4 regions of the Nocardioides renjunii genome follow, and region 1 is predicted to be linked to each of the others. Evidence: predicted binding sites of a transcription regulator. Region 1 holds the regulator's gene; each other region holds the start of a gene.
What was found. The regulator LexA, encoded in region 1, represses DNA repair genes until DNA is damaged. The targets are predictions, from matches to a motif close to TCGAACANNTGTTCGA.
Positions count from the first base shown of each region.

Region 2: recA (recombinase RecA) is a predicted target of LexA. The motif match lies at 2,184-2,199, and genes of this name have one in related genera.
Region 3: ruvC (crossover junction endodeoxyribonuclease RuvC) is a predicted target of LexA. The motif match lies at 1,480-1,495, and genes of this name have one in related genera.
Region 4: SHK17_RS13155 (DUF6504 family protein) is a predicted target of LexA. The motif match lies at 2,442-2,457, and genes of this name have one in related genera.

Region 1 is NZ_CP141058.1:3,649,623-3,653,825, forward strand. It holds gene SHK17_RS17495 (hypothetical protein) at 1-79, opposite strand, end outside; gene SHK17_RS17500 (hypothetical protein) at 175-756, opposite strand; gene SHK17_RS17505 (LysM peptidoglycan-binding domain-containing protein) at 1,012-1,365, opposite strand; gene lexA (transcriptional repressor LexA) at 1,697-2,419, shown strand; gene SHK17_RS17515 (sulfotransferase family 2 domain-containing protein) at 2,457-3,188, shown strand; gene SHK17_RS17520 (ATP-dependent DNA helicase) at 3,370-4,203, opposite strand, start outside.
Region 2 is NZ_CP141058.1:1,846,588-1,850,790, forward strand. It holds gene SHK17_RS08805 (DinB family protein) at 1-80, shown strand, start outside; gene SHK17_RS08810 (class I SAM-dependent methyltransferase) at 77-694, shown strand; gene SHK17_RS08815 (DUF3046 domain-containing protein) at 691-885, shown strand; gene SHK17_RS08820 (MFS transporter) at 882-2,138, shown strand; gene recA (recombinase RecA) at 2,336-3,388, shown strand; gene SHK17_RS08830 (regulatory protein RecX) at 3,378-4,133, shown strand; gene SHK17_RS08835 (phosphoribosyltransferase) at 4,188-4,203, shown strand, end outside.
Region 3 is NZ_CP141058.1:2,649,486-2,653,688, reverse strand. It holds gene pdxT (pyridoxal 5'-phosphate synthase glutaminase subunit PdxT) at 1-590, shown strand, start outside; gene SHK17_RS12605 (YebC/PmpR family DNA-binding transcriptional regulator) at 628-1,413, shown strand; gene ruvC (crossover junction endodeoxyribonuclease RuvC) at 1,525-2,070, shown strand; gene ruvA (Holliday junction branch migration protein RuvA) at 2,067-2,666, shown strand; gene ruvB (Holliday junction branch migration DNA helicase RuvB) at 2,683-3,789, shown strand; gene yajC (preprotein translocase subunit YajC) at 3,869-4,168, shown strand; gene SHK17_RS12580 (adenine phosphoribosyltransferase) at 4,161-4,203, shown strand, end outside.
Region 4 is NZ_CP141058.1:2,758,495-2,762,697, forward strand. It holds gene SHK17_RS13145 (DNA polymerase III subunit alpha) at 1-1,653, opposite strand, end outside; gene SHK17_RS13150 (SAV_6107 family HEPN domain-containing protein) at 1,643-2,044, opposite strand; gene SHK17_RS13155 (DUF6504 family protein) at 2,058-2,360, opposite strand; gene SHK17_RS13160 (hypothetical protein) at 2,536-3,003, opposite strand; gene SHK17_RS13165 (YbaK/EbsC family protein) at 3,048-3,551, shown strand; gene SHK17_RS13170 (DUF4126 domain-containing protein) at 3,580-4,170, shown strand; gene SHK17_RS13175 (phytoene desaturase family protein) at 4,197-4,203, shown strand, end outside.

The sequences.
Region 1 (4,203 bases):
GGCCGTCGCCGGAGCTGGAACTGGACGAGTACTCCGCGTAAGTCCAATTGCACTCGGCATTCGCCTGCTCCCACCCCACTGAGATGCAAGAAGAAGCGGCGACAGCTGGCGGCTCGCGAAGAGCGGACCCAACAAGAGACGAACTCAGAACCATGACCGCTAGGAGAGCCCGCATCACAGGATTCCGAAATGCGTCACAACCCACTCGCCGCGCTTCTTGCCCAGAGTCACGCGGATCGTTGTGCGGCCGCCCGGAAGCGTCTCCGTCGTCCCATCACCGCGGATGATCCTAGTCTCTGGCAGTTCCTTGGTCAGGTCGAAGGTAGGCGGCTCATCCCCCACGCGCTTGACCTGGACGATCTTGGAACCGGCGAATTTAGCGCTCCCGCCCTCGGCGTAGACGTCAGCAACCGACGCAACAAATGACTGGCAAGCCGCGCAGTCAGGAGTCATTGCGTCGTACTCGTCCGTCTCCCCCGTCACCTGCATCTCGTCCCCGGCCTTCACCCACCTCCGGATGAAGCCCTCCGCACTCTCCGCCTCAGCGGTTTCCGTCTCCGTCGGCTCGTCGGTCGGAGACGTCGACGTGGGCGGCGGGTCGGGCATCTTTGGCTCCGGCTTGTCCTCCGAGCACCCAGCGAGGAGCAGGGGAACGGCGAGAGCGGCGGCGAGCGCGCGGCGTACGTGCATGAGGTGCCTTCCCGAGAACAACGTCAGCAGCCCTGAAACTACCCATTCGGGCGACCGGTCAACCACCCCCGGGGACAAACCTGTGGAGAGACGCCTGAGGGTGGCGGCGGACGACATCGAACAGACGGCCGCGCAAGCAATGTGCCGCCACCCACGTGCATCGCGCGCGATCTGCCGCCACCCACGAGCGCCAGAAGCCATGTGCCGCCACCCACAAGGCAAGGCCCGCAAATGGCGCCGAGGGGCGGGCCACCAGGCCCGCCCCTCGCCTTCCCCTTGGTCCACCAGCCGGGGTCGAAGCGGCTGGTGGAGGCCTCTGCGTCAGTCGGTGACGACCGGGACGCGGAGCTTCTGGCCAGCCGAGAGGCTGGCGGAGTCGAGGGCGTTGAGCCGCTCGATCTCGGTCATCATCGACCGGACGTCGCCGTCGGTCGCGAGGTCGCTGGCGATCCCCCACAGGGTGTCGCCCGGGGTGACCTGGACGATCTCGGTCGGAGCCGCCTGGCCGGCCTCATCGGTGCCGACGGCACCGCCGGCGAGCACGAAGGCGACGGCGAGGACGAGGAACAGCGAGGTCAGGAAGACCACCAGCCGGCCGCGCCGCGACAACCGCACGGTCGAGCGGGTGCGGGTCGGGGCTGCGGCGAAAACGGGGGCAAGGCTGAGGGTGCTCATGGTGGCCTCCTGGGGAAGAATCAGCCGGTCGTGGGTGTCGAAGGAATGTCTAGTCGGAGCCACCGACAGCGGCCTGGGCCACCGGGTGTCGATCAGACGTTCGATCGAACATGTGTACGACGTTAGAGCACGTGTTCGAACAATTCAAGGACCTGTTCGAACAATCGTTCGGGACAACCCCCTCGACCGCCCTGCGTGAGAGCGACACGCGGAGTTCGAACAGGTGTTTGATCCCGCCGGCCCGGGAGGTCTACGGTGTCAGCACCCGCCACCTCCGACCGATCCCGGTCGTCCGTGAGGTGGCCACCACGCCCGGGAGGACCTGACCGAGATGGCCAAGAACGAGGACCACAACGTCGTCGAGATGCCCGACGGACCTCCCGACGCCACCGGACTGACCCCGCGTCAGCAGCGCGTGCTCGCCACCATCAAGGACTCGATCGAGACCAAGGGCTACCCGCCGAGCATGCGCGAGATCGGCCAGGCAGTGGGTCTCACGTCGTCCTCGAGCGTCGCCCACCAGCTGCGCGTCCTCGAGGGCAAGGGCTTCCTCAAGCGCGACCCCAACCGGCCGCGCGCCCTCGAGGTCTTCCTGCCCGAGGTGATGGCCGCGCGTCGCTCGATCTCCAGCGGCGAGGAGTCGAGCGTCGACGAGACCGGCATCGGCGACCTCGCCCCGACCGCCGTCAACATCCCGGTCGTCGGCCGCATCGCCGCCGGTGGCCCGATCCTCGCCGAGGAGCAGGTCACCGACGTCTTCCCGCTGCCCAAGCAGCTCGTCGGCGACGGCACGCTCTTCCTGCTCGAGGTCTCCGGTGACTCGATGGTCGACGCCGCGATCTGCAACGGCGACTACGTCGTCATCCGCCAGGAGCAGACCGCGACCAACGGCCAGATCGTCGCCGCGATGATCGACGGCGAGGCCACCGTGAAGACGTTCCAGCGCAAGGACGGCCACGTGTGGCTCCTCCCCCACAACAACGCCTACGACCCGATCCCCGGTGACAACGCCACCATCCTCGGTGTCGTCACCGCGGTGCTCCGCAGCCTCTGACCGTACGTCGCGCGCGGGGCCGTGTAGCCTCGCGCCGATGTCGCCCACCGGTCCTGACGCCATCCCGGACGCCGGGCTGTTCCGGACGCGCCCGGGCAACCGGCGCCGGCTGACCCCGGCCGGCGAGGCGGAGCTCGCCCGGCTCGCCACCGCGGGCGAGCAGTCCGGCTGGCTCAGCCCGCTGGCGTACAACTTGACCATCAGCCACAGCCACCGGTTCGTCTGGTACCGCGTCGCCAAGGTGGCGACCCGCACGATCCGGCACCATTGCGAGGCGCACGGCGTGGCCCTCGACGTCGACCACGCGATGCGGGTGCACTACCCGCTGGCCGCGTTCGCCGACTACCTCGCCTTCGCGTTCGTGCGCGACCCGCTCGACCGCTTCGTCTCCGCGTGGCACGACAAGGTCGTCGACCACAACTACTACGACTTCGACCCCGCGACGCACGAGCGGATGCAGACGGTCGAGGAGTTCGCCCGCTGGACCGCCGCGCAGGACCTGTCAGCGGTGCCGGGGACCGACCAGCACCTGACGCTGCAGAGCCGGATGATCGACCTCAACCGGGTGGACTTCGTCGGCCGCCTCGAGACGTTCGACCGGGACTTCGCCGAGGTGTGCGAGCGCATCGGTGCGCCCGCCGTACCGACCCGGCCGCAGAACCAGACGGCGCCCGGCGGGCGGGACCGGCAGGCGTCCGCCGAGCTGCGCGAGCTGGTGGCGCGGTTGTACCGCCGGGACTACCAGGTGTTCGGCTACGAGCCGGCTTGATCCGTACGCCGTCACGGCCGGACGTCATGGCCGCTGGTCGTCCCGGTGACCGCACGCCATGACGCTGTCGGCGTACGTCATGGGCGACGGCGGCCGGAGCGACCCCGCGCCATGACGTAGGCCGCCGCGGGCCATGACGTACGCCGCCCGCGCACGGCCGCCGATCACACGAGCGCGACGATCAGGACTGGCCGAGCCGCTTGAGCGCCTGGCGGACGAGGCCGGGGTCGGTCGTCGACCACATCGGCGGGAGCGACGCCTTGAGGAACCGGCCGTAGCGCGCGGTCTCGAGGCGGGGGTCGAGGACGGCGACGATGCCGCGGTCGGTCGTGGTGCGGATCAGCCGCCCAGCGCCTTGGGCAAGCAGGAGCGCGGCGTGGGTGGCGGCGACCTGCATGAAGCCGTTGCCGCCGGCCTGGTCCGCGGCCTTCTGCCGCGCCGACATCAGCGGGTCGTCGGGACGCGGGAACGGGATCCGGTCGATGATCACGAGCTGGCAGGTGTCGCCGGGGACGTCGAGGCCCTGCCACAGCGACAGGGTGCCGAACAGGCAGGTGTGCGGGTCCTCGACGAACTGGTTGGCGAGCTCCGGCAGCTGGGCGTCGCCCTGCGCGAGCGTGGTGAGGTGGGGCAGCCGGGCACGCACCGCCTCGGCCGCGGTCTCGGCGGCGCGGCGCGAGGAGAAGAGGCCGAGGGTGCGGCCGTCGGCGGCGTCGACGAGGTCGCAGATCTCGTCGAGCTGCGCGGGACCGAGGCCGTCGCGGCCGGGCTGCGGCAGGTGGCGGGCGACGTAGAGGATGGACTGCTGGCCGTAGTCGAAGGGCGAGCCGACGTCGATGCCCTTCCACGGCAGCGCCGTCTCGTCGTCGGTGGTGGCGATCTGCGAGCCGACGCGCTCGGTGGGCTTGAGGCCGAGCGAGGTGGCGACCGCGCCGAACTCGCCGCCGAGCATGAGCGTCGCGCTGGTGAAGACGACGGTCTTGTCGGTGAGGAGCTTGTCGCGCATCGGGCCCCA
Region 2 (4,203 bases), 1.8 Mb from region 1:
CCGTCGAGACGCTCGGCAGCTACCACCTGCACGACGTCGTCCACCACCTGCGCGACGTGGGCGTGGTGCCGCCCTGGTGAACGAGACCGTCCGCGCCTACGACCTCGACGCCGCGGCGTACGCCGCCCACGCGCCGCCGGTGCCCGACGCCGTCCGCGCCGACCTCGAGGCGCTCGCCGCCGCGACCGGCGAGGGCGCCCGGGTGCTCGAGGTGGGCTCGGGTGCCGGCCGCGACGCACTGCTGATGGAGCAGCTCGGGCTCGCCGTGCGCCGCACCGACGTGACCCCCGCCTTCGTCGACCTCCTGCGCGGGCAGGGCCACACCTGCGACCTGCTGGACCCGCTCACCGACGACCTCGCTGCGCCTGAGGGTCCCTACGACGCCGTGTGGGCCAACGCGTCGCTCCTGCACGTGGCGCGCGACGACCTGGGCGCCGTCCTCGCCCGGCTGGCCGCCGTCACCCGTCCGGCCGGCATCCTGCGGATGTCGGTCAAGGAGGGCGACGGCGACGGCTGGTCGACGCACGGGTCGATCCGGCTCCCGCGTCACTTCACCTACTGGCGCGCCGGACCGCTGGCGCAGGTCGCCGCTGCCGCCGGCTGGTCGGAGGTGTCGGTGTGCTCCGGCATCCCCGGCACGCGGGGCGAGGCCTGGTTGGCGCTGTCGGCGCGGCGTGGTCAGGTGGTCGCATGAGGCACACCGAGTTCTGGGCGCGGCTCGACGCGGCGCTGGGCCGCGACTACTCCCGCACGTGGGCGGAGCTGACCGTCGTGCGCGACCTCGACGGCCGCACCACGCAGGAGGCGCTGGACGCCGGCGTGCCGCCCAAGCAGGTGTGGGCGGCCGTGTGGCGCCAGCTGGAGCTCCCCGCGAGCGAGCGGTGAGCAGCCGCGTCGGGACCGACCTCGACCTCGAGGCCGTCCAGCGCCGCACCGTCCGCACGCTCGTCGTCGCCCAGGCGGTCGGCGCGGTCGGCGTCACCATCGGGGTCGCGACCGCCTCGCTGCTGGCCCGCGACATCTCCGGCAGCGAGACGATGGCGGGGCTGGCGCAGACCTTCCAGGTCCTCGGCACCGCCGCGGCGGCGTACGCCCTCGCGCGGGTCATGCGACGGCGCGGTCGGCGCGTGGGGATCACCCTGGGCTACCTCGCGGGTGCCACGGGTGCCGTCCTCGCCGTCGTCGCGGGCGTGGTCGACTCCATGCTCGTGCTGCTGGGCGGCGCGCTGCTGCTCGGGGCGACGTCCGCGGTCAACAGCGGCTCCCGCTACGCCGCCACCGACCTGGCCGCCGAGGAGCACCGCGCCCGGGCGCTGTCCGTGGTCGTCTGGGCCACGACGATCGGCGCCGTCGCCGGGCCCAACCTCGTCGGGGTCGGCGGTGCGACGGCGCGCCGGCTCGACATCCCCGAGCTCACCGGCGGCTTCGCGATCGGGGCGGTCGTCCTGGTCCTGGCGGCCGGGTGGGTGTGGCTGCGGCTGCGGCCCGACCCACTGCTCCTGGCCCAGCACACGGCGGGCGTGGTGCCGGCCGACGGGCCGGAGCCACGCGGCCGCTTGTGGGGACGCTTCGTCGCCGTGGTCCGCGACGTCCCCGCCGTCGGCGCCGCGGTGGTGGCGATGGCGTGCGCGCACGCGGCGATGGTGACGGTGATGATCATGACGCCGCTGCACATGGAGCACGGCGGGGCGCACCTCGAGGTGATCGGCTTCGTAATCTCCATCCACGTGCTCGGGATGTTCGCGTTCTCCCCCCTCGTGGGGTGGGCCGCCGACCGTCGCGGCCGCTCGGCGGTCCTGGTGTCCGGGGGAGTGGTCCTGCTGGTCTCGCTCGCGCTGTGCGGGCTCTCGCCCGAGGGCTCGTCGTGGCAGATCTTCGCCGGGCTGTTCCTGCTCGGGGTCGGCTGGTCGTGCGCCACCGTCGCCGCCTCGACGGTGATCGCCGACCGCACGCCGATCGAGGCGCGCACCGACGTGCAGGGCACCTCCGACATGGCCATGGCCCTCACCGCGGCCGGCGGCGGCGGGCTCGCCGGGGTCATCGTGGGCGCGCTCGGTTACCCGGCGCTGGCGCTGTTCGCGGCGCTGCTGGCGGGCGCGGTCGTGGTGGCAGGGCGGCTGACCCGCGCACCGGCCTGACCCGCCCCCGACCGGGTGGGCGACACGCCGGGCCGGGAGCCACCGTCGAACACCTGTTCGGGCTACTGTCTGTCCACAGGTACGACGAGGGGCGAGGTTGTCCACAGCGTCGGCCGTCCTGATCAGGGGCTGTCGGTGGCTCGCCCTAGCGTCGAAGACGTACCTCACACATCACGACGAGAGAACGGGACACAGCAATGGCTGGTGCAGACCGCGAGAAGGCCCTCGACGCCGCGCTCGCACAGGTGGAGAAGCAGTTCGGCAAGGGCTCGGTCATGCGACTGGGCGACGAGACGCGTGCCCCGCTCGAGGTGATCCCCACCGGGTCGATCGCCCTCGACGTGGCCCTCGGCCTCGGCGGCCTGCCCCGCGGGCGCGTCGTGGAGATCTACGGTCCGGAGTCCTCCGGAAAGACGACGGTCGCCCTGCACGCGGTGGCCAGCGCCCAGGCGGCCGGCGGCATCGTCGCCTTCATCGACGCCGAGCACGCGCTCGACCCCGACTACGCGAAGAACCTCGGCGTCGACACCGACGCGCTGCTGGTGTCCCAGCCCGACTCCGGTGAGCAGGCGCTCGAGATCGCCGACATGCTGATCCGCTCGGGCGCCCTGTCGCTCATCGTCATCGACTCCGTGGCCGCGCTCGTGCCCCGCGCGGAGATCGAAGGCGAGATGGGCGACAGCCACGTCGGCCTCCAGGCCCGCCTGATGAGCCAGGCGTTGCGCAAGATGACCGGTGCCCTCAACAACTCCGGCACCACCGCGATCTTCATCAACCAGCTGCGCGAGAAGATCGGCGTGATGTTCGGCTCGCCCGAGACCACCACCGGTGGTCGCGCGCTGAAGTTCTACTCCTCGGTGCGCCTCGACGTGCGCCGCATCGAGACGCTGAAGGACGGCACCGACATGGTCGGCAACCGCACCCGCGTCAAGGTCGTCAAGAACAAGGTGGCCCCGCCGTTCAAGCAGGCCGAGTTCGACATCATGTACGGCAAGGGCATCAGCCGCGAGGGCGGCCTGATCGACGTCGGCGTCGAGGCGGGGATCATCCGCAAGGCAGGCGCCTGGTACACCTACGAGGGCGACCAGCTCGGCCAGGGCAAGGAGAACTCGCGCAACTTCCTGCGCGACAACCCCGACCTCGCCAACGAGATCGAGAAGCTGATCCTCGAGAAGCTGGGTGTCATCCCGGCCGTCGACAAGCCGGCCGACGACCTGAGCGACGAGCCCATCGGGGTCGATGACTTCTGAGTCGCGTCCCGCGCCCGACTGGGTCGGTGACGTCGGGCTCGGTGTCCGGGCGTGGGTGGGGGAGACCCCACCCACGCCGGCCGAGGCGTCTCCGGAGCGCTCCGCGGGCACCGCGGGCACCGGGCGCGGCAAGGGCGGCCGGAGCGGCAAAGGCGGCCGGAGCGGCAAGGGACGCACCCGGACGTGGGAGGAGCGGGAGGCCGCCCGGCTGGCCCGCGAGGAGGCGGCGGCCGCCGAGGTCGAGGCCAACCCGGAGGCCGTGGCACGCAAGATCCTCCTCGACACCCTCACGGGGCAGGCGCGCACCCGCCGGGAGCTGGCCGACAAGCTGGCCAAGCGCGGGGTCCCCGACGACCTCGCCGCGGGGCTGCTCGACCGGTTCACCGAGGTCGGGCTGATCGACGACGGGGCGTTCGCGCGGCAGTGGGTCGAGAGCCGGCACCGCAGCCGTGGCCTCGCGCCCCGGGCCCTGGCCCAGGAGCTGCGTCGCAAGGGTGTCGACGACGAGGACACCAAGCTCGCGCTCGAGCAGATCGACGAGGCGGACCAGCGCCACGCCGCCCGTGAGCTGGTCGACAAGAAGCTGCGCTCCATGCGGGGGCTCGACACGCAGGCGGCGACGCGTCGGCTCGCCGGGATGCTCGCGCGCAAGGGCTACTCCGCGGGGCTGGCCTTCTCCGTGGTGCGCGAGGCGCTGCGCGAGAGCCACGACGAGGTCGACGACCTCGAGCCGCCCGACGTCTGAGACGGGCCGGACCGCCACTTCCACCCCGCCGCCGGGCTCTGGTGGGATGGGTGGGTGAGCAACGAGCGCG
Region 3 (4,203 bases), 1.0 Mb from region 1:
CCACCATCGGCGTGCTGGCCCTGCAGGGCGACGTCCGCGAGCACCTCACGGCGCTGCGCTCGCTGGGTGCCGAGCCCGTGTCCGTACGCCGTCCCGCCGAGCTCGCCGCGTGCGACGGGCTCGTCATCCCGGGCGGGGAGTCCACCACGATGATCAAGCTGGCGACCCTCTTCGACCTCCTCGAGCCGCTGCGCGAGGCCGTACGCGGAGGCCTGCCCGCCTTCGGCACCTGCGCCGGGATGATCATGCTCGCCGACCGGATCGAGGACGGCGCGGCCGGCCAGGAGACCATCGGCGGCCTCCACATCACCGTGCGCCGCAACGCCTTCGGTCGCCAGGTCGACTCGTTCGAGGAGGACCTGCACGTGGACGGGCTGGCCGACCCGGTGCGGGCGGTCTTCATCCGCGCCCCGTGGGTCGATGCCGTCGACGACGACGTCGAGGTGCTGGCTCGGGTCGAGGACGGTCCCGCCGCGGGTAGGATCGTCGCGGTCCGTCAAGGCCCCCTGATGGCGACCTCGTTCCACCCGGAGGTCGGCAGCGACGACCGCGTCCACGGCATGTTCGTGGACCTGGTGCGCTCGGCCTGACGACGTACACCCGAACGACGAGAAGACAGAGGTTCCGATGTCAGGCCACTCCAAGTGGGCAACGACCAAGCACAAGAAGGCCGCGATCGACGCCAAGCGCGGCAAGCTGTTCGCCAAGCTGATCAAGAACATCGAGGTCGCGGCGAAGCAGGGCGGGGGCGACCCCGCCGGCAACCCGACGCTCTACGACGCGATCCAGAAGGCGAAGAAGAACTCGGTCCCCAACAAGAACATCGACTCCGCGCTCAAGCGCGGCTCGGGTGCCGAGTCGGGTGGTGTCGACTACAAGACGATCTCCTACGAGGTCTACGGCCCGCAGGGCGTCGCGATCCTGGTCGAGTGCCTCACCGACAACACCAACCGTGCCGCCATGGAGGTCCGCACCGCGGTGACCCGCAACGGCGGCACGATGGCCGACCCCGGGTCCGTCTCGCGCCTGTTCACCCGCAAGGGCATCGTGGTCGTGCCGAAGTCGCAGGACCACGACGGCTCGGTGCGTGAGGTCTCGGAGGACGACGTCCTCGAGGCCACCCTCGACGCGGGCGCCGAGGAGGTCAGCGACCTCGACGACGTCTTCCAGGTGCAGAGCGAGGCCACCGACGTCGTCGCCGTCCGCACCGCCCTCCAGGACGCCGGCATCGACTACGACTCCGCCGACGTCGAGTTCGTGCCCAGCATGGAGATCCCCGTCGACGCCGCCGGCGCCGGCAAGGTGATGCACCTGGTCGACGCGCTCGAGGACCTCGACGACGTCCAGGACGTCTTCACCAACGTCGACGTCCCCGCCGACGTCCTCGCGGAGCTCGAGGCCGCGGACGCCTGACCCGCAGGAGCTGCCGCCGCGCGTGTCGTGCGCCGTGGCGCCGACGCCGCGGGATAGCGTGGCCGCACGAACAGGTGTTCGGACGGATCCGGTCGGCGAGAGGTGTGAGGCGTGCGCGTGCTCGGCATCGACCCCGGCCTGACCCGGTGCGGTGTCGGCGTGGTCGACGGCAGTGTCGGCCGACCCCTGTCGATGGTCGACGTCGGGGTGATCCGCACCAGCTCAACGCTGCCGATCGCGGAGCGCCTCGTGACCATCGAGCGCGGCCTCGACGCCTGGATCGAGGAACACCGGCCCGACGCCGTCGCCGTCGAGCGGGTCTTCGCCCGGTCCGACTCCAGCACCATCATGGGCACCGCCCAGGCCAGCGGCATCGCCCTCGTGGTGGCCGCGCGCCGGGGGCTGCCGATCGCCATGCACACCCCGAGCGAGGTCAAGGCCGCCGTCTCCGGCAACGGCCGGGCCGACAAGGCGCAGGTGGGCGCCATGGTGGTGCGCATCCTGCGGCTCACCGAGCTGCCCAAGCCGGCCGACGCCGCCGACGCCCTCGCCCTGGCCATCACCCACGTGTGGCGCGGCGCGGCGAGCAACCGGCTCGAGGCTGCCGCCGCCCAGGCGCGCGCGATCCAGAGGAGGACCACGGTGAGGACCCGATGATCGCCTTCGTCCGCGGCGAGGTCGCCGCCGTCACGCTCAACAGCGCCGTCCTCGAGGTCGGCGGAGTCGGCCTCGAGCTGATGTGCACCCCGGGCACGCTCGCCACGCTGCGGGTGGGTCGCTCCGCGACGCTGCCCACGAGCATGGTCGTGCGCGAGGACAGCCTGACGATCTTCGGGTTCCTCGACGACGACGAGAAGCAGATCTTCGAGATCGTGCAGACCGCCTCGGGCGTCGGCCCCAAGGTCGCCCAGGCGATCGTCGCGGTGATGAGCCCCGACGACGTCCGCCGCGCGATCTCCACCGAGGACGTCAAGGCCCTCACCCGCGTGCCGGGCATCGGCCAGAAGGGCGCCCAGCGCATCATCCTCGAGCTCAAGGACCGCATCGGCCCGCCCGTCGGCGTGCACCACCCCGCGGCCGTGGCTGCCGCGGTCCCCGCGTGGCGCGACCAGGTCCAGCAGGGGCTCATCGGCCTGGGCTGGTCGGCCAAGGAGTCGGAGAAGGCCGTCGATGCCGTCGCGCCCGAGGCCGGCGACGCGCCCGACGTCGGCGCCCTGCTGCGCGCCGCGCTCCGCACCCTGAGCAAGGCCTGAGCGAGGACACGAGCACATGGACTGGGACGACACCGACCTCGACTCCGACCTCGACTCCGACCTCGACCTGACGGCCGCGGAGCTGTCGCACCTCCAGCGCCTCACCGACGCCGACGCCGACGGTGACGAGCGCGTGGTGGAGGCGGCGCTGCGGCCCAAGAGCCTCGACGAGGTGGTCGGACAGGTGCGCGTGCGCGACCAGCTCGGGCTGGTCCTCGAGGCCGCCCGCCGTCGCGGCCGCGCCCCCGACCACGTCCTCCTCTCCGGCCCGCCGGGGCTCGGCAAGACCACGCTGGCGATGATCATCGCCAGCGAGATGAGCACGCCGCTGCGCCTCACGAGCGGTCCGGCGATCACCCACGCCGGCGACCTCGCCGCGATCCTCTCGGGGCTCAACGAGGGCGACGTCCTCTTCGTCGACGAGATCCACCGGATGTCGCGGCCGGCGGAGGAGATGCTCTACATGGCCATGGAGGACTTCCGGGTCGACGTCGTGATCGGCAAGGGACCCGGCGCGACCGCCATCCCGCTCGACATCCCGCCGTTCACGCTGGTCGGGGCCACCACCCGCGCCGGCCTCCTGCCCGGCCCGCTGCGCGACCGGTTCGGCTTCACCGCCCACCTCGAGTTCTACGAGCCCGACGAGCTCGACCAGATCGTGCACCGCTCCGCGGGACTGCTCGGCGTGCACCTGACCGCCGAGGGGTCGAGCGAGATCGCGTCGCGCTCGCGCGGCACCCCGCGCATCGCCAACCGGCTGCTGCGCCGGGTCCGCGACTACGCCCAGGTGCGCGCCGACGGCGTGCTCACGCTGCCGGTGGCGCAGGCGGCCCTCGACCTGTTCGAGGTCGACGAGTCGGGGCTCGACCGCCTCGACCGCGCCGTGCTCGACGTGCTGTGCCGCCGCTTCGGCGGGGGACCGGTCGGGGTCTCCACCCTGGCCGTCGCCGTCGGCGAGGAGCGGGAGACCGTGGAGGAGGTCGCCGAGCCGTTCCTGGTGCGCATGGGCATGCTCGCCCGCACCCCTCGCGGCCGGGTCGCGACCCCCGCTGCCTGGCACCACCTGGGGCTCACCCCGCCCGCGGTGCCGACGGTCGACTCCACGCTCTTCGACGAGGTGTGAGGCCGGCGGGCGTCCGCGTAGACTCCACGCGCTCCGCCACCCGATCCCTCACCCGATCCCTCCGAGGAGAGCCCCGACCGTGAACGATCTCGCCGCCCTGCTGCCCCTGGTCGCCATCCTGGCCCTGTTCTGGTTCATGGTGGTCCGCCCCCAGCAGCGCCGCCAGCGAGAGGTCACCGCGCTCCAGAACAGCATCGAGGTCGGCCAGCGCGTGATGATGTCGTCGGGCGTCTACGGCACCGTCGTCTCGCTCGTGGACGACCGCGCCCGCCTCGAGATCGCGCCCGGCACGACCATCGAGATCGCCCGCGCCGCCATCGCGCGCGTCGACTCACCGGTCGTCGGGGAGCCGGGCGCTGCGGAGCCCGGCGATGCCTGACCGGCGTACGGCCCAGGAGGCGCTCGCGCGCCTCA
Region 4 (4,203 bases), 890 kb from region 1:
CTCGACGAGGCCAAAGAAGCGGTCGAGGCCGCCGTCGGCGAGGCCGCCGACCCGCAGCTCGGGGAGGTCGCGCAGCGCCATCCGGGCGTCGCGGGCGCGGATGTGGGGGAACGCCTTGGCGATGGCGTCGATCTCGCCCGGCGGCATCCCGAGCGCGGCGCCAACGTCGCGGACGGCGTGGCGGACGCGGTAGGTGTCCATCATCGACACGCACACGCACCGCTCGCCACCGAACCGGTCGAGGATCGCGCGGTAGACCTCCTCGCGCCGGGCGGACTCCACGTCGATGTCGATGTCGGGCAGCGAGGCGCGCAGCGGCGACAGGAACCTCTCCATCAGCAGGCCGTGGCGGATCGGGTCGACGCCGGAGATGCCGAGCAGGTAGTTGACGAGGCTCCCGGCACCCGAGCCGCGCGCCGCCCGCCGCACACCCATCTCGCCGATCAGGTCGGTGACGTCGGCGACGGTGAGGAAGTAGGAGGCGTAGCCCAGCGTGCGGATGGTCTCGAGCTCCTGGTCGAGCCTCGTCCAGATCCGCATCCTCGGCGCGTCGCCGTAGCGCGCGCCGACCGCCGACTCGCAGCGCTGGCGGAGCGCGACGTCGGCGGACGGTGCCGTCGTGTCGGACAGCGCGAGCTCGGGAAAGTGCACCTCACCCAGGCCGAGGTCGGTGCGCGGGTCGAGCGCGCACCTGTCGGCGACCGCTCGGGTCCGCGCGAGCAGCCGCCGGGCCTCCCCGTCACTGTCGTGCCCGAGCCCGGCGAGCCGGCACACCTCCTCGGCGACCTCGTGCATCTGCTTGCCGGACTTGAGGAAGCCCTCGGCGTTGCCCCGGCCGGCGTCGGGGCCGATGTCGCGCAGGCTGGCCGAGCCGAGGGGGACGAGCCGGCGGGCGGCGTCGAGGACGTCGACGGTCGGGGCGTCGAGCCGGTCGGCGTAGCGCACGGCGTTGGTCAGCACCGTGGTGAGGCCGGCGGTGCGGGCGATGCCGGCCATCCGGGCCGCGTGGGGGGACGAGCCCGGTCCCCACGCTCCCTGCCGGCCACCGAGCCGGTGGGAGACGAGCTCGACGACGAGGTTCTCCCGGGCGACGACCTCGAGCCAGGGAGCGAGCGCGGCGAGCCCGAGGTCGTCACGGCGCCGGGTCGCGGCGACTCCCAGCTCCGAGGACGGGCCGAGCAGGACGAGCACGTCACCGCCGGCGAGGTGGGGAGCCACCACGTCGAGGGTGGCGACCGGACGGCCGCGCTCCCCCGACAGGTGGACCGCGGAGACCATCCGGCAGAGCGCGGCCCAGCCGGTCCGCCCGCTGGCGAGGAACGTCACCCGGGCGCTGCCACCCTGCTGGGAGGAGGGGTCGCGCAGCGCGCCGCCACGCACGGGTGTACGCCGCGGGGCCGGTCGACCCGCGCCTGCGGGACCGGGGCCGGTCGGCGCGACCGCGAGGTCGACACCCAGCACCGGGCGGATGCCGGCCGACTCGGCGGCGCGGACGAACTTCACCGCGCCGTAGGTGCCGTCGCGGTCGGTGAGCGCGAGCGTGTCCATCTCCTGCTCCGCGGCCCGCTCCACCAGGACGTGCGGGTGCGAGGCGCCGTACTGGAGGGAGTAGCCGGAAGCGACGTGGAGGTGGACGAACGGGTCAGGCGACACTGGCGTGCGGCACCAGGCCCAGCGCCTGCTCGACCACCGCCAGGAACCGGTCGGAGTCGCGGACCAAGTCGTCGGCCTCGCGCTCGGTGACGGCGCGCGTCGACCCGGCCTCGGCGGCGGCCCGCTTGGCGGCGCCGGCGGCGAAGAAGCTCGCCCACTCGGACAGCTCAGGAGCGACCTCGGCCAGCAGCACCCACGCGTTCTTCTGCCGCCGACCGCGCGGTGCCGGCCGGGCACGCGCCGCGAGCAGCGCCGCCGCGGCGCACAGCGCCGCGACGTGGGCGCAGGCGTAGCGGGTGGGCACGTCGCGTGCGGTGATCGCGTCGTGCAGGGAGGTCGCCGACCGCTGCAGGTAGTGGTGGGCGGTGGCCGGGAGCAGGTGGGGAGTCATCACGTCGCTCCCCTCAGTCCAGGCAGCCGACGAGCTGCCAGCGCCCGTCGGTCCAGTCGAAGGACAGGTCGAAGACGCCGTAGGTCTCCTGCTCGCCGCGGCCGGCCTCCACCCGCCACAGCTCGCGCTCGGCCACCAGGTCGGCCACCGGGTCGGACACCGCACCGTCGTCGCCCCGCCCCTGCCACCACGGGCCGGTCTCCACCCAGTGGGCGACGATCGCCCGCACCTTCCACAACCGCCCGCGCCACAGGAACTGGTCGGGGTCCTCCGCCTCGCCTCGTCGCACCTCGACGGGGTCGTCGTACTGCCTCATCGCGCCTCCTCGACACATCCGTCGACCCCGGGGCCGACCCGGGCGGAGGTGGGGGTCGAGGTCACCGCCACCCGGGTCGCATCGAACATGTGTTCGAACACCCAGAACGGTACTACCCCCCACCGACAACGCGTCAAGGCCCGTCCACCGATCCGGCGGACGCGGCGCCAATCGGTCAGTCGTCGCGCAGGTGGGACGTGGTCTCGCGCTGCCAGAGGAAGAAGACCAGGGCGAGGCCCTCGACGATGACCAGCGCGGAGAGCACCACGAAGATCACCGGCAGGTGCGCGTCGAGGCAGACGGCGCCGACGAGGACGCCGACGCCGGCGGTGGCGGCGAGGACCGGCCGGGTCCAGGCGTGCCCGCCGAGGAAGAACGAGCCGAGGACCAGCGCGAGCAGGGCGAAGCCGACGAACGCCACCACCGACAGCGCGACGAAGCCGGGCACGATCGGGCTCTCGCGCAGCTGCTCGATCCCACCCTGGGCGAGGATGTCCTGGGCCGACGGGTTGCCCTCCGCCCAGCCGAGGACCACCTCGTCGCGCATCCACCAGATCAGCAGGGTGATCACGCCGGAGGTGGCCACGATCAGGCCCAGCGCTCGCACGCTGTTGAGCACAGGTCCGGGCAGGTCGCGCGCCATCTGATGTCCCCCTGGGCAGTCGTCGTCGTCGCTAGGCTCGCATCATGTCGATCGAGCACGCATCCGTCGCCTCATTCCGAGGCGAGCTCTCCCGGCGCGGCGGCACCGGTGACGTGGTCATCCTGCCCGACAGCGCCCACACCGCGGCACTCGCCGCGGCGGCCCTCGGCTGCGAGGTCGGCGCCATCGCCAACAGCCTCCTCTTCGACGCCGACGGCGAGCCGGTGCTGATCCTCACCTCGGGCGCCCACCGCGTGGACACCGGGGCGGTCGCGGCGCGCATCGGCGTGGGTCGCCTCAAGAGGGCCGACCCCGACTTTGTGCGCCGCCACACCGGCCAGGTGATCGGCGGCGTCTCCCCCATCGACCACCCCGCCCCGATCCGCACGTGGATCGACCCGTGGCTGCGACAGCACGACGTGGTGTGGGCGGCGGCCGGGCACCCGGCGGCCGTGTTCTCCTCGACCTATGACGAGCTGGTCGCGATGACGGGCGCCGTCGAGGTCGAGGTGGAGCCCGAGGTGCAGTCCGAGGTCGACGAGCCGTGACGTCGGACGAGGCTGGCAGGATCGACGCGTGGACGCCCTCGCACTGACCTTCTCCAGCGGGTGGGCGAGCGGCATCAACGCCTACCTCGTCGTCCTGGTGCTGGGCCTCGCCGACCGCTTCGGCACCGTCGCAGACATCCCCGACGTGCTGGGCCGGTGGGACGTCCTCGCCGTGGCCGGATTCCTCTTCACGATGGAGTTCGTCGCGGACAAGATCCCCTACATCGACTCGACGTGGGACGCGTTCTCCACCGCGATCCGACCCACCGCCGGTGCCGTGATCGGCATCCTGCTCGCCGGTGACGCGTCCTCGCTCGACCAGGCCGTGCTCGGCGTCGTCGGCGGCGGCACCGCGCTGCTCAGCCACCTCGCCAAGGCCGGCGGCCGGCTCGCGATCAACTCCTCCCCCGAGCCGGTGACCAACGTCGTCGCCAGCCTCACCGAGGACGCCGCCGTGCTCGGCGTCGTGTGGTTCTCCCTCGAGCACCCGCAGGCGGCCGCGGCCATCGCCGGGGTGCTGCTGCTCGTCGGGCTGGTCCTGCTGGTCGTCCTCACCCGACTGGTCCGACGGGGTTGGCGCCGGTGGAAGAAGAAGGACCCGGTGCACCCCACCGCCTGACCACGACCGGGTCCTAGGGTTCCCCCGTGGCTC